2 regions of the Rhizobium sp. Leaf311 genome follow, and region 2 is predicted to be linked to the other one. Evidence: predicted binding sites of a transcription regulator. Region 2 holds the regulator's gene; the other holds the start of a gene.
The links. Region 2 encodes PhoB, which activates phosphate uptake and scavenging genes when phosphate is short. Its sites were predicted from a motif close to TGTCATNNANCTGTCAT; they were not measured.

Region 1 (7,753 bases), on a different contig from region 2:
TGCCCGACAATGCCAAGCTCACAGAGGGCACCTGGTGGAGCGGCGATTATACCGGCGAGCCTCTCGTTTCCTTTGCGGCGGAAGAGGCGGGCGAACTGGGTCTGAAGATCGGCGACAGCGTAACCGTCAACGTATTGGGACGTAACATCACCGCAAAAATTGCCAACCTGCGCGACGTGCAGTGGGAGTCGCTCTCGCTCAACTTCGTCATGGTCTTTTCACCCAACACGTTCCGCGGCGCACCTCACTCCTGGCTGGCAACCCTTGCAGACCCAAGCGCGACTGCCGCCCAGGAAGGCGAGATATTGAGAAAGGTCACCGCGAGCTACCCCACCATTACCACGGTCAGGGTCAAGGACGCGCTCGATCTGGTCAACAGTCTGGTTGAACAGTTGGCGACGGCGATCAGGGCCGCAGCGGCTGTTGCCCTGATTGCGTCTGTCCTGGTTCTCGCAGGTGCCTTGGCGGCTGGAAACCGGGCACGGACCCACGACGCTGTCATTCTCAAAACGCTCGGTGGCACCCGTGCCATGCTAATCCGCGCTTTCTCGTATGAATATATGATGCTTGGTCTGGCCACTGCGGTATTCGCACTCCTCGCAGGTGGGGTCTCCGCATGGTTTGTCGTTGCCCGGATCATGAAGCTGCCATCCAGCTTCCTGCCGGATGTTGCGATCGCAACCATCCTTATCGCCTTGGTGATGACGGTTGGCATTGGCCTTATCGGGACATGGCGGATCCTCGGCCAGAAGGCAGCGCCCGTGCTGCGTCAGACTGGCGAGTAGCTCTCATGTCTTGTGAGATAAATTGCCTGAGCGGAGAATGAATATTTCGGGTGGCCACATGCATAGCGTGGCGCTAGAAAATTGCGCGCAACTTAACCTTTGCGATTAATCGGGAAGTTTGATCTCCAAAACGTTATCGGTTTTCGCGCATACGGTGTTTTTTCGACATTGAAAGCTCTTGTAACTGAAATGGGATATCCTCATATTCTTCGGTAGGCTTGCTGTAGCTCCGCAGCGGCGCCTGGGTTATGATCCCGAGTACGGTCATATCCCGACACCGTAGGAACTTCGGAGCTCAAAAGAGGAAACAATGGCTGATTTCAACAACTACCAGAACCGCATGGCCCAAGGCCGTGCCCAGTCTGGTGCGATGATCGATGAAGGTCTTCGCACATACATGCTGAAGGTTTACAACCTGATGGCTCTTGCGCTGGTCATTACCGGCGTGGCTTCGTTTGGCACCTACACTCTGGCGGTTTCAAATCCGGCCTTCGCACAGCTGCTTTACACATCGCCGCTGCGCTGGGTTATCATGTTCGCACCGCTCGCGCTGGTGTTCTTCCTGAGCTTCCGTATTGAGAAGATGAGCGTACCTGCTGCACAGGCCACCTTCTGGGCCTACGCTGCGCTGATGGGCGTCTCCCTTTCGTCGATCTTCATCGTCTTTACTGGCGAGAGCATCGTACAGACGTTCTTCGTGACAGCTGCTTCCTTTGGCGCCCTGTCGCTTTACGGCTACACGACCAAGAAAGACCTGTCCGGCCTCGGCTCGTTCCTGATCATGGGCCTGTTCGGCCTGATCATCGCGTCCATCGTCAACATCTTCCTGCATTCATCAGCAATGGGCTTTGCGATCTCCGCCATCGGCGTGCTGATCTTTGCTGGCCTGACCGCATATGACACGCAGAAGATCAAGGAAATGTATTTCGACGGTGACGATGTGGCCGTTGCTGGTCGCAAGGCTATCATGGGTGCACTGACGCTCTACCTCGACTTCATCAACCTGTTCACGTTCCTTCTGCAGTTTCTTGGTAACCGCGACGAGTAACCGATCAGACTTGAATCAAGAAAGGCGGCTCTCTGGCCGCCTTTTTTTATGCTTTCGGCTCAACGAAGATGAGCAGTCACTCGATCAGTCGCAGTACCTTGTCAAACACTTTGAGGACCTGCGACAGCTCATGTCCGCGTTTGAGGATGCGGCCATCGACATTGACGACGCTGAAAGCGCCCTGTTTTGCGGCGAGCTTCGGGTTCTTCTCGATACGAAACAGAGGCATTTCCCCTGACCGCTTGAAGACCGAGAACACCGCCTTGTCTTTCAGATGGTCGATGGCATAGTCCCGCCACTCACCTTCTCCCACCATGCGTCCGTAGATGCGCAGGATGGCGTCCAGTTCACGCCGGTGGAAGGTAATCGGCAAGGGGTCCTTGCTCTGCTTGTACTCGCGAAGATCGATAACGGGTGAACTGTCTCTGTGAAAAGAAGCTGCGCGCTGCGCATCCGGCTGATCGGTCATCAGGTAACCCCGCTCGACGGCAAATGACAATTTCAAGACAGTCTGCCGCTCTGTCGGCGAAATTGCAAGCTTCGTTCTGGTCAGGCTGGCCGGCTTTACCCGGTAAGGATTTGGGCAGGAAGTGCATTAGCAAATGCCCTATTTCGGTCAAACCATGGCCTGAATTGAGTGGAATATAGCTATTGTCAATTGATGCCTAGGCACCAAGATGACCCGGTCCGGTGCATTGACCCTTTACCCCCAGCCCCCAATGCCCGGATCGGATCTCCCTCAGCCCCCTGAGCTGCTTCCCCTTACTGCAGCAAGACACTCGCCCCGACGATGGCTGCCGGATTTCCCTGCGCATCGGACGTCTGCAGCAACACCGCACAGCCGCCGTTTTTGGCCTTGCTGAGGATGCTGGCGGGAAGTTTAACGGACATGGACTTTCCGTCCCACATTCCAACCGTTTGCACGTCATAAACGCTATGCCAGTATGATATCTTCTTTCCCTGGTTCTCACCCTTCTGTACGTCGACCACTTGCTCTCGGTTGAAGTAAGCGACCACCACGTCGGCCTTGCCCTTCCCCTCTCCGATATCGATGGCGATCTCATCTGCCACACGCGAGGCTTTGACTGGCACACTCAAGCCTTCGCCAGCGCGAGTGAAAGCGTCCAGGCGGCCATAAATGGCCTGCACATCCGCCCCTTTGACGTGGTCGCGGCCATTGACGACCGCTTGAGGGGTATAAACATTGTTGCGGCCGAGCGCTCTGGCATAACCATACTGACGCTCTGTATTTTCCTTGGAAGCCAGCGAATCTGCCCAGCCAAGATAATTCCAGTAATCGACATGGTAAGACAGTCCAACCACATCACCCTTCTGGATGAGCTTGCGCAAGGCCTCATCAGCAGGCGGGCAGGACGCGCATCCCTGCGACGTGAACAATTCGACAACGCCTTTCACCTGCTCCTGCGCCTGGACCGAGACGGAAGCAAGCATACTCAAGGCGAAGACCGAAAGACCGAAATTCAGAGACCCGTATTTGAGAGACATTGCGAGAACCCTTGCCTGGACATTTTTCCAGACTATTGATGCAATCAATTCATGTCGGGAAGCCGATGGCGAAAATAACGCCTAAGCCTCTTCAATGGAAAGTCACGATGGGGTGAGGCAATAGTCAGCACGACCATCGCACTACCTTTCACGCAAAAACGCCGGGATTGCTCCCGGCGTTCAAACTTCATCAGGCGTGCGCCTTAGGCGGCCAGATCGCGAAGAACGGTCTGCAGAATGCCACCATTGTTCATGTAGATCACTTCATCCAGCGTATCGATGCGGCAAAGAAGCGGAACTTCCTTCACGCTGCCGTCACCGTAGGTGATCTTGGCAATCTTTTTCTCGCGTGGCTTGATATCGCCTTCGAGACCGTCGATCTCCACGGTTTCATCGCCCTTGAGGTTGAGGCTCGCCCATGTCGTGCCTTCTTCGAAGACGAACGGCACAACGCCCATTCCGACGAGGTTGGAGCGGTGAATACGCTCGAACGACTGCGCAATCACGGCCTTCACGCCCAAAAGGTTGGTACCCTTGGCAGCCCAGTCACGCGAGGAGCCGTTACCATATTCCACACCGGCAAAGATGACGAGCGGAACGCCCTCAGCCTTATACTGCATGGCCGCATCGTAAATCGACATTTCTTCCTTGGACGGATAATGGATGGTGTAGCCACCTTCCTTGCCGTTTGGCCCAAGCATATGGTTGCGGATACGGATGTTGGCGAAGGTGCCGCGCATCATCACTTCGTGGTTACCACGGCGCGTACCGTACTGGTTGAAGTCTGCAACCGCCACGCCGTTTCCGGTGAGGTAGGCACCTGCAGGGGATGCTGCCTTGATCGAACCGGCCGGAGAAATATGGTCGGTGGTGATCTTGTCGCCGAAGAGACCGAGAACGCGCGCACCCTTGATGTTCTTCAGGCCTGTGCCGGTCTTGCCCATGCCCACGAAGTAAGGAGGGTTCTGGACATAGGTCGACTTGTCGTCCCACGCATAGGTCTGGCCCGGAGGAACCTGAACGGCCTGCCAGTTTTCATCACCCTTGAAGACGTCCGCGTACTTGGACTCGTAGAGTTCACGCGTGACATATTTCAGGATGAATTCCTGGATTTCTGCCGATGTCGGCCAGATATCCTTCAGGAAAACAGGCTGTCCGTCAGAACCCGTGCCGATCGGCTCCTTGGTCAGATCCTTCTGGACCGTACCGGCCAGCGCGTAGGCAACGACGAGCGGAGGCGAAGCGAGGTAGTTCGCCTGAACGTCGGGCGAGATACGGCCTTCAAAGTTACGGTTGCCGGAGAGGACGCCCGCGGTAATCAGACCCTTGTCGTTGATGGTCTTTGAGATCGGTGATGGCAGCGGACCGGAGTTACCGATGCAGGTCGTGCAGCCAAAGCCAACAAGGTTGAAGCCGATGGCGTCCAGGTCCTTCTGCAGACCGGATTTTGCAAGATATTCACCAACGACCTGAGATCCAGGTGCAAGCGATGTCTTGACCCAAGGCTTGGATGTCAGACCCTTTGCAACGGCGTTGCGGGCCAGAAGACCAGCGGCGATCAGAACCGATGGGTTTGACGTGTTGGTGCAGGACGTGATCGCAGCGATGGCGACGTCGCCATGGCCCAGATCGAAGTCCTCGCCTTCAACCGCATAGCGCGTGTCGAGCTGGCCGGGCTTCTTATAGTCGTTTTCGAGCGCCGTTGCGAAATTAGGTGCAATGGTTTCGAGCGGCAGACGGCCTTCCGGACGCTTCGGGCCAGCCATGGATGGCACAACGTCGCCGAGGTCGAGTTCCAGCGTGTCGGTGAAGACGAGATCGGCACCATCGCCGGTACGCCACATGTCCTGCGCCCTGGAATAGGCCTCGACCAACGCGATGCGGTCCTTGGTGCGGCCAGACATGGTGAGGTAGTTGATGGTTTCGCCGTCAACCGGGAAGAAGCCGCATGTCGCGCCGTATTCAGGGCCCATGTTGCCGATGGTCGCACGGTCGGCCAGCGTCATCGAATCAAGGCCGGGGCCGAAGAATTCAACGAACTTGGAAACCACGCCCTTCTTGCGCAGCATCTGAACGACTGTCAGCACGAGGTCGGTCGCGGTAACGCCTTCCTTGACCTTGCCCGTCAGCTTGAAGCCGATGACTTCAGGCAGAAGCATGGAAACCGGCTGGCCAAGCATGGCCGCTTCAGCTTCGATACCGCCAACGCCCCAGCCCAGAACGCCCAGACCGTTGATCATGGTCGTGTGGCTGTCGGTGCCGACGCATGTGTCGGGGTAAGCGATGGTCTCGCCGTCTTCTTCCTTGGTCCAGACCGTCTGGCCGAGATATTCGAGGTTGACCTGGTGACAGATGCCTGTGCCAGGAGGAACAACGCGGAAGTTCTGGAACGCCTGCTGGCCCCACTTGAGGAAGCGGTAACGCTCGCCATTGCGCTGATATTCCAGCTCGACGTTGCGGGCGAAGGCATTTGGCGTGCCGAATTCGTCAACGATGACCGAGTGGTCGATGACCAGATCGACCGGAACCAGCGGATTGATCTTCTCGGGATCGCCACCGAGAGCAACCATCGCATCACGCATGGCAGCCAGATCGACGACTGCGGGAACGCCGGTAAAGTCCTGCATCAGAACGCGGGCAGGGCGGTAGGCAATCTCGTTTTCAACACGGCCCTTGTTGTTGAGCCACTCTGCAACAGCAAGAATATGATCTTTGGTAACGGTCTGGCCGTCTTCAAAACGCAGCAGGTTCTCAAGCAGAACCTTCATCGAATATGGAAGTTTGGAAACACCGGCAAGACCGTTCGCTTCCGCCTTCGGCAGGCTGAAATAAACATAATCCTTACCGTCAACGGTAAGAATAGAGCGACAATTGAAACTGTCGAGAGATTTAGCCACGGATAAAAACCCCGCTTCCTCTGATAGCCAACACGCGCGTGCGGACACCTATGCACTCATGCACATCAGGATGCGGGTACGGTCATTTCCGCTGTCCGCACGAGAAGACTGTTTTCACAACCTTCAGGTCCGGCGCTATATGATGATCACGCCGACCGCTGGCGTGGTTGAAAGTCATATAGATAATTTCGTCGAAACGTGCCAGACCGGAAAAACACCTAAATCGATTTTTTTGCATCGAGATGATTAAAATCTTAACCGAGGTCGCCAGATGCTGCTGACAGCAGAAAATCTCTCCGCAAGACGGGGGGAAGACCTGATATTCATGAATATTTCCTTCAAGTTAACGAATGGAGAGGCGCTGGTGTTGACCGGGCCGAATGGTTCGGGAAAATCGACCTTGCTGCGGGTCGTGGCAGGTCTGCTCCGCCCTGAAACGGGTGCGGTAAAGATAGCCGGCAAAGGAATTGCTGATGATATCCCTGCTTGCGAAGCGGCTCATTATCTGGGCCACAAAAACGCGATGAAACAGGAACTGACCGTTCTGGAAAACCTCCAGTTCTGGAAGAGCTTCCTGGGAAATTTCAACCAGGGTGAAGCCTTCGGGATCGATGAGGCCGCAGACATGGTTGGCCTCTCGGGGATCACCCATCTTCCCTTCGGCTATCTCTCGGCGGGCCAGCAAAGACGCTTTGCAATGGCGAAGTTGCTCGTGGCATGGCGACCCGTCTGGATATTGGATGAACCGACCGCAGCGCTTGATTCGCACGCCGATGCCATCTTTGCCGGGTTGATTACAGCTCATCTTGAGCGGGGAGGGATCGTTCTCGCCGCCACGCATCAGCCGCTTGGCTTGCACGATGCCCATCAACTGCAGATGAGCGGCTTTGCAGGAGTGGAAGAAGCGTGGTGAGAAACTCAGTCCTGCAACCGCAGAAACGCCAGGTGCCCGCGATGCGATGTGGTGACGTCTCAAGACAAGAGGTCACTCTGTCATGACCGCGATTTTCCTGCGCGATCTCAAGCTTTCAATCCGCGCTGGCGGCGGGGCGCTGATCGGCGTGCTGTTCTTCATGACTGTCGTCGCCGTTATTCCCTTCGGGGTTGGGCCTGACCTCAATCTCCTGTCACGCATCGGCCCCGCCATTATCTGGATTGGCGCGCTTCTGGCGGCTCTGCTCGGTCTTGACCGCCTGTTTCAGGCAGAACGCGATGACGGATCACTCGACATCATCCTGATGCAGGAGACGCCGCTGGTGCTCACGGTTGCGGTGAAATGCCTTGCGCATTGGACGGCAACCAGCCTGCCGCTGGTGATTGCCTCGCCACTGCTCGGCCTTTTCATGAATATGAGCGAAATTGCCATCGGTGCGGTGATGTTGACCTTGCTGCTTGGCTCCCCTGCACTCACTTTCATTGGTGCAGTGGGCGCTGCGGTGGCCGTAGCCTTGCCGCGCGGCGGTTTGCTGGTATCGATCCTCGTGCTGCCGCTCGCCATTCCCGTATTGATCTTCGGC
Region 2 (7,753 bases):
TTGGAGTAAGACAGGATGGTTTCTTGTCCGGCCAGGCCAGCGCCGTGAACCGCAGCGATTGCCGCCATAACAGACGCGCATCAGCCGTTTTGAGGCTTACCTACGGAATGACGAAAGGGCGCAATGGGAACGAACGAAAGTGCTGCTCGTATCGACCGGGCAGTCGGAGGAAAGGGAGGCTGGCCCCGAAGTAACGCCAGCGGCGCATTTGCCGGCAGGCTGAAGCGGGACCGGGTGGCCCGCTTTATGTTTGACGAGAACGCCTGTAGCCGGATTAGCCCTGGCGGGCCTTGCGGTTGGCATAACGGCGATCGCGTTCTGCCTTGCGCGCCGCTTCGTCTTCGATGACACGCGCGATGCGGTTCTTGTCGGCCAGCTTGCGGGCATCTTCTTCGGCGCTGGCGGCGGCATCGAGTTCTGCCTGCTTTTGAGCGGCTTCTGCTTCGATGCGGATTTTCTCGTCGCGCTTTTGCTGCTCGCGTTCAGCCTGGCGGGCCCTGCGGGCGTCGGCAACGGCAATCTGCTCGGCCTGCTTGGCTTCGAGCATCGGCGCTGCGGCTTCCTTGGCTGCCTTGTAGGCCTGCAAAAGTGCGGCCTTGGCGTCAGCAGCGGCGCCGCGACGGTCGGCAACTTCGTTTGTTCTGGCGTTTCTTGTGTTTCTCAAATCTCTATTCCAGTTGAAGGGTCATTCCGATCTCGCGATCAGGACTTTTTACCGCGTTTTGTGGGCGCTGGCGGTGGGTTCAGGCTATCCTGCAATTCCTTGGCAAGACGCGCTTCACGCAAGCGTTGGGTCTTTTCATCGCGCGCCTGCGCAATCGAGTTGAGTTCGTCCACGGCGTGGCCGCGAGCGAAGAACTGCGTCTGCGTGGCGCCGAATGCCTTCTCAGCCTGCTGGCGAGATTTGCTGTGTGTTTCGGACATGGATTTTCCTTCCTGTCGCTTCGGCTGAGATCGGGATCGATTTCAAAAAAATGCCGATGCGGAGTGGATTGGGTGGCCGGAGGCGGTTTTCGCAAATGAAAAACGCTCTGGCGCATGTGCCGAGCTGCGGCACAAAAAAAGGCCAGGCAACGTGCCTGACCTCGGTTGGTCTCATACTTTCGACAGTGCCAGTACATCCGTGGTCAAAGGAAAGCAGATTCCGTATTTAAGCAGCCTGGAGATTGCAAGCCGACATTTTGCCCGACTTGTTGTCGCGCTCAAGGTCGTAGCTCAGCTTCTGGCCTTCAACGATTTCGCGCATACCTGCACGCTCTACAGCGGAGATGTGTACGAATGCGTCTGTGCCGCCGTTGTCTGGCTGAATGAAGCCGAAGCCCTTGGTGGAGTTAAACCATTTTACTGTGCCTGTGGTCATAATGAACCCTTTCAAAGCATAAGTGATAGATCACAGAACTGACGCCCTGTGTGCGAGTATAGCGATTTTTTTGAAGGAAAGGGTTAGTTCAAAACGCGGTGCTAATCGCGCGGCAACCAAAGCTCAGCAAGCAAAATATCGATGACCAATTGATAGAGGGTTATTCCCTGATAGTCAAACCTTAAATTACAGATAATTGAAATTCGCTTTTATCTTGCAACGTAAAGGCACGGTCAGAAGAATAATTATCCGTATCGCTATTTCAATTTCCGCAATGCGTCTGTCTGTTGTTTTTACTCAGAAAAATCGCTTAGAGGAGGGAAGCGCGCCCTGCCCTTTTTCGCACCCGAGGGCGAAGTTTGGAGCCGCCGCCAGAAACTGAGAATTTATCCTGGCGATGAACGCAAACGACGGTTCCCTCGGCGGGTAGCTGTTCGATCCTGGCATAAAACAGGAAACGCGCGCCGTGTTCCAGCCGGAACATCCTGCGCGCGTTGTGCTTCAAAAGGGTGTCGAAAGGCCCGTCAGGCTTCCATGGAATAGCCCGCGCCGCGCACGGTGCGGATGACATCCTGCATATTGGAGAAGTTGAGCGCCTTTCTCAGACGGCCGACATGGACGTCCACAGTGCGTTCATCCACATAGATATCGTGACCCCACACGCCATCCAGAAGCTGCGAGCGCGAGAAGACGCGACCGGGGGACACCATGAGGAACTCCAGCAGGCGAAACTCGGTTGGCCCCAGACGCACTTCGCGGGTCTTGCGGTGCACGCGGTGGGTTTCGCGGTCGAGTTCGATATCGCCGCATTTCAGGATGGAGGACAGAACTTCCGGGCGGGCACGGCGCAGCATGGCCTTGACGCGTGCCATCAGCTCTGGGGTCGAAAACGGCTTGACCACATAATCATCAGCGCCGGTCGCCAACCCCCGCACGCGCTCGCTCTCCTCGCCGCGCGCCGTCAGCATGATGATCGGCAGGCGTTCGGTTTCCGGGCGCATTCTTAAGCGACGGCAAAGCTCGATGCCGGAGACGCCCGGCAACATCCAGTCCAGGATCAGAAGATCCGGAGTGCGTTCCTGCAAGCGGATTTCCGCCTCGTCGCCACGGGGAATGGTGTCGACGTCATAACCTTCGGATTCCAGATTGTAGCGGAGAAGAACGCTGAGCGCTTCTTCATCTTCGACAACTGCGATTTTCGGCACCATGGATTTGAACTCCGCCAGTCTGACCAGAGCGCAAGGCGTTCTTCGGGGCGCATTGCGGCCGCTCTGGCATGTTGATCGACACATCGGGCCGACCGAAGGTCATGTTCGACCTTCGGCGCCGATGCTGCAACTCACTCGGTTACTGCGCCAAGCGTGTTGGAACTATCGTCCTTCGGACGCTCGCCTTCCGGCTGGCTGCCGGTGGTCATGTAGTAGATGGTTTCGGCAATGTTGGTTGCGTGGTCGCCAACGCGCTCGATGTTCTTGGCGCAGAACAGGAGATGCGTGCAGGTCGTGATGTTGCGCGGATCTTCCATCATGTAGGTCAAGAGCTCGCGGAACAGCGAGGTGTACATGGCATCGATCTCTTCATCACGCTCGCGGATGGCCTGGGCCTTTTCCGCCGAACGGGTGGAGTAGACGTCAAGCACTTCCTTGAGCTGCACCAGCGCCAGTTCCGACAGGTGCTCCAGGCCACGGGCCAGCTTGCGCGGCACGCCGGTACCGGCAACCGCGATGACGCGCTTGGCGGTGTTCTTGCCAAGGTCGCCCACGCGCTCCAGATCGGCAGCGATACGCAGCGAGCCGATGATTTCACGAAGGTCGGCAGCCATGGGCTGACGCTTGGCGATGGTGACGATGGCCTTGTCGCCAATCTCACGCTCGGCATGATCGAGGATCGTGTCGTCGGATATGACCTTCTGGGCAAGTGCTGCGTCGGAATTGACGAGCGCGCGCACCGCATCGGCGCACATCTGTTCCGCAAGACCGCCCATTTCGGCGATGCGGCGGGTGAGGAACTTCAGCTCCTCGTCATAGGCGGACATGATATGGGAATGTGTCGGCATGTACGAAATCTCCAGTTTCGATGCGCTGGCCCGCAAGCCCGGACGGGCTCAAGCGGTGCCACGCGAATGGTTTTAACTGCGGCAGATCAGCCGAAGCGGCCCATGATGTAGTCCTGCGTGCGCTGGTCATCCGGGTTGGTGAACATCTTGTCAGTGTCGTTTTCTTCGACCAGATGGCCCAGATGGAACATGGCGGTGCGCTGCGACACGCGGGCTGCCTGCTGCATGGAGTGGGTGACGATGACGATGGTGTAGTTTGCGCGCAGCTCGTGGATGAGTTCTTCCACCTTTGCCGTCGCAATCGGGTCGAGCGCCGAGCATGGCTCGTCCATCAGGATGACTTCAGGAGACACAGCAATCGCGCGCGCAATGCACAGACGCTGCTGCTGGCCGCCGGACAGGCCGGTGCCTGATTCATGCAGGCGGTCCTTGGCTTCGTTCCACAGACCGGCCTTCTGCAGGCTGGACTCGACGATCTGGTCCATATCCGCCTTGTTGCGGGCAAGACCATGGATGCGTGGGCCATAGGCGATGTTTTCATAGATCGTCTTGGGGAATGGGTTCGGCTTCTGGAACACCATGCCGACGCGCGCACGAAGTTCCACCACGTCGATGGACTGATCGTAGATATCGTCTTCATCGAGCGTGATCTTGCCCGTGACACGGCAGCCGTCGATCGTATCGTTCATACGGTTGAGCGTGCGCAGGAAGGTTGATTTTCCGCAACCGGACGGGCCGATCAACGCGGTGACCGTGTTCTCGCGGACATTCAGGTTCACGTCGTAAAGAGCACGCTTCTCGCTGTAATAAACGGAAACGTCCTTACCAATCATCTTGTATATTACATCATTCATTTTCTTGTCCAGCGCCTTCTCAACTGCTGCTTCCGACAACATATTCATAATTAAAGCTCCCGGTGTTTGTTTTATCGCATTTCCGGACGAAAAACCGGTCGGCACGTTGTGATGGCCTACCAGCGACGCTCGAAGCGGCGACGCAACAGGATTGCACCCACATTCATGACGATGAGGAACATAAGCAGGATGATGATGGCGCCTGACGTTCTCTCGACAAAGGCACGTTCCGCTTCGTTCGCCCACATGTAGATCTGCACCGGCAGGGCTGTGGACGGATCCATCGGCGTTGTCGGATAATTCGCGACGAAGGCGACCATGCCGATCAGCAGCAGCGGTGCGGTTTCGCCAAGGGCATGTGCCAGGCCGATGATGGTGCCGGTAAGAATGCCGGGCATGGCCAGCGGCAGCACATGGTGGAAAATGGTCTGCATCTTGGATGCGCCAAGGCCCAGAGCCGCAGCGCGGATGGATGGCGGGACCGCCTTCAGCGCCGCACGGGTGGCGATGATGATGGTCGGCAGGGTCATCAGCGTCAGCACGAAGCCACCGACCAGCGAAGCCGAGCGCGGGAAGCCCATGAAGTTGATGAAGACCGACAGGCCAAGCAGACCGTAAACGATGGACGGTACGGCAGCCAGATTGTTGATGTTGACTTCGATAAGGTCCGTCAGGCGGTTCTTCGGTGCAAACTCTTCCAGATAGATGGAGGCGGCAACGCCGATGGGCAGCGACAGGACCAGAACGATCATCATCATGTAGAAGGAGCCGATGAGGGCCACGCCGACACCTGCGGCTTCCGGACGGCTGGATGCGCCGTTGAAGAAGATGCCGGTGTTGAACTCCTTGGCCAGCTGGCCGGCGTCGGTCAGTTGCTTGACCCATGCGAGCTGCTGATCGGAGATGCGACGGTTCTGTTCGTTGACGGAAACGTCGACCTGACCCTTGACCACGCTGTCGAGATCGCCCGAAGCCAGAAGGGCAACGGTGCGGGTGGTTCCAACGATGCTTGGATCGGCCACAACCAGGTCGCGCAACTGTCCGCGGATGCTGTCGGAGATCAGGGAATTGACGGCCTTCAGGGCATCACGATCATCCAGGGATACGCCGAGCGCCTTTGCCACTGCATTGCGGGCAACCACGGGATAGTTCGCGGTCATCAGCTTGCCAGGGTTCTGGGCACGGACATTGTCCGGGTCAATGATCTGCTGCGAGAACTCGACCGGCACGGTGATCATGGTCTGCTGGAATGCCGTATAGCCCTTGCCGACGACCGACCAGAGAAGCAGGAACAGGAACAGCAGGCCGAAGGAAATGGCGGCAAGGCCGTAGGTGCGGAAGCGGCGCTCGGCTGCGTATCGGCGCTTGATGCCGATATCGCGACGGACCTTCTTCGTTGCGGCTGGGGCGGCAAAGCCCTGGGTAACGACCTCGGTCATTCGTACTGCTCCCGGTATTTGCGCACGATATAGAGCGCGTAGATATTGAGGCAAAGAGTAATGGCAAAGAGTGTGATGCCGAGCGCAAAGGCAACGAGCGTCTGCGGCGAAGTGAATTCAAGGTCACCCGTCAGCTGGCTGACGATCTTGACCGTTACCGTCGTCATCGGCTCGAACGGATCGAGCTGAAGGCGGGCGGCAACGCCTGCGGCCAGAACCACGATCATGGTTTCGCCGATGGCGCGTGAGGCGGTCATCAGGATCGCGCCGACGATGCCGGGCAGAGCGGCAGGCAGAATGACCCGCTTGACCGTTTCCGAGCGCGTGGCACCAAGACCGAGCGAACCATCGCGAAGGGCGCGCGGCACGGCGGTAATGATATCATCCGAAAGCGACGACACGTAGGGGATCAGCATGATGCCCATGACGAAGCCAGCGGTGATGACGCTCTGCGCCTGGATGAAGTTGGTGTAATCACCGGTGGCAAGCCCGTTGATCTGCGATGAGATGTCGCGAAGGAATGGGCCAACCGTGGTCAGGGCAAAGAAGCCGTAGACGATGGTGGGAATGCCCGCCAGCACTTCGAGAAGCGGCTTGGCAACCGAGCGGAAGCGCGGCGAAGCGTATTCCGCCATGTAGATGGCTGAGAACAGACCGACGGGAACGGCAACGAGCATCGCGACGAAGCCGATATAGAGCGTGCCCGCAAGCAACGGCACGAGGCCGAACTGCCCTGCACTCTCGGTCGCGCCAGCGGCGGCAAAGCGCGGGTCCCAGACGGTTCCGAAGAAGAACTGGTAGGCCGGGACCATGTTGAAGAACTGGATCGCTTCCGTCAGCATCGACAGAACAATGCCGATGGTGGTGAGAATGGCGATGGAGGACGCCAGCAGCAAAGCCGCCAGAATGACCTTTTCGACATTGTTACGGGCGCGGAAGCGGGGGGCGATACCGCGCAGGGCATAGAGCGCACCGCCAACGGCTGCGCCCAGCACCACCAGCACCATGCCGATGCGGCTGGCCGCCGTCATGGTATTGAGCGTTTCAGCCGCCTCGACCATGAAGGGCTCCGGATCGCCGGCAATGGCGACACCCTTGGACCCCAAAAGCGGACGCAGCGAAGCCGGATCGGCCTTGGCCTGGGCGAACTCTTCTGGTGTCAGCCTTTCAAGACCGCGGGCAATCGAGCCGACCATGCCGTAGCTGAGGCTCTGCTGAGCCTCGGACTGGGACCTGATGTCTTCTGGAAATGCTCCGCGCACAGCCGAGGTGATGACCATGGGGCTGACGATGAGCCAAACTGCTAAAATAAATGCGGACGGAATAATGGCCCAGATAAGAACATAGGAGCCATGATAACCGGCCCGGGAATGCATGGACGACGGACGACCGCCAGCCAGAGCGACAGCACGGCGAGAGCCAAGCACATAGCTGGCTATGCCGATCAGCGCCAATATCAGCAAAAGAATGGATGTGTTCATGGAGACTTTCCTCGGCGCACCGGAAAATGGATGCGGGATCAGGCAGCTTTAATATTTGCACATCGGATCATCGCAAACAGCCTTGAGCCCGTTTCCGGGAAGCGGTTTGCGAAAGGTGCCATGTTGCGTTTCTCGGCTCAGGCATTCCGGGTTGATACATCGTATTTATCGGCCGTTTGGTCATACGATAAATAGGAACTGTCAACCCACACAGCGCCTTGCCAACAGAAAGATGGACGGAAGGCGCGACGATGAAGCCGCGCCTTCCAGACAGATTACATGATCTTGCCAGCTTCGAACTGAGCGCGGATTTCCTTGCGCTCGGCTTCCGGTGCAGCAACCAGGCCGTAGTTGGCCAGCGGAGAGTCAGGTCCGATCATCTCGTCAGAGGTGAAGAACTCAACATATTCCTTGAGGCCAGGGATAACGCCGACATGTGCCTTCTTGACGTAGAAGAACAGTGGGCGCGAAACAGGGTACTTGCCGCTTGCAACGGTTTCCGTTGTTGGCACGACGTCGCTGACGGTTGCAACCTTCAGCTTGTCCTTGTTGTTTTCGTAGAA

Region 1: the regulator PhoB is predicted to act here: its motif matches at 2,326-2,342, upstream of ASF69_RS16140 (DUF2794 domain-containing protein).

The regions. Positions count from the first base shown of each region.
Region 1 is NZ_LMNZ01000018.1:93,490-101,242, forward strand. It holds gene ASF69_RS16130 (ABC transporter permease) at 1-785, shown strand, start outside; gene ASF69_RS16135 (Bax inhibitor-1/YccA family protein) at 1,096-1,833, shown strand; gene ASF69_RS16140 (DUF2794 domain-containing protein) at 1,910-2,302, opposite strand; gene ASF69_RS16145 (thioredoxin family protein) at 2,596-3,285, opposite strand; gene acnA (aconitate hydratase AcnA) at 3,543-6,236, opposite strand; gene ccmA (heme ABC exporter ATP-binding protein CcmA) at 6,508-7,149, shown strand; gene ccmB (heme exporter protein CcmB) at 7,232-7,753, shown strand, end outside.
Region 2 is NZ_LMNZ01000004.1:58,772-66,524, reverse strand. It holds gene ASF69_RS06115 (DUF6481 family protein) at 275-664, opposite strand; gene ASF69_RS06110 (hypothetical protein) at 703-924, opposite strand; gene ASF69_RS06105 (cold-shock protein) at 1,151-1,360, opposite strand; gene phoB (phosphate regulon transcriptional regulator PhoB) at 1,885-2,568, opposite strand; gene phoU (phosphate signaling complex protein PhoU) at 2,700-3,416, opposite strand; gene pstB (phosphate ABC transporter ATP-binding protein PstB) at 3,503-4,318, opposite strand; gene pstA (phosphate ABC transporter permease PstA) at 4,387-5,709, opposite strand; gene pstC (phosphate ABC transporter permease subunit PstC) at 5,706-7,190, opposite strand; gene ASF69_RS06075 (substrate-binding domain-containing protein) at 7,466-7,753, opposite strand, start outside.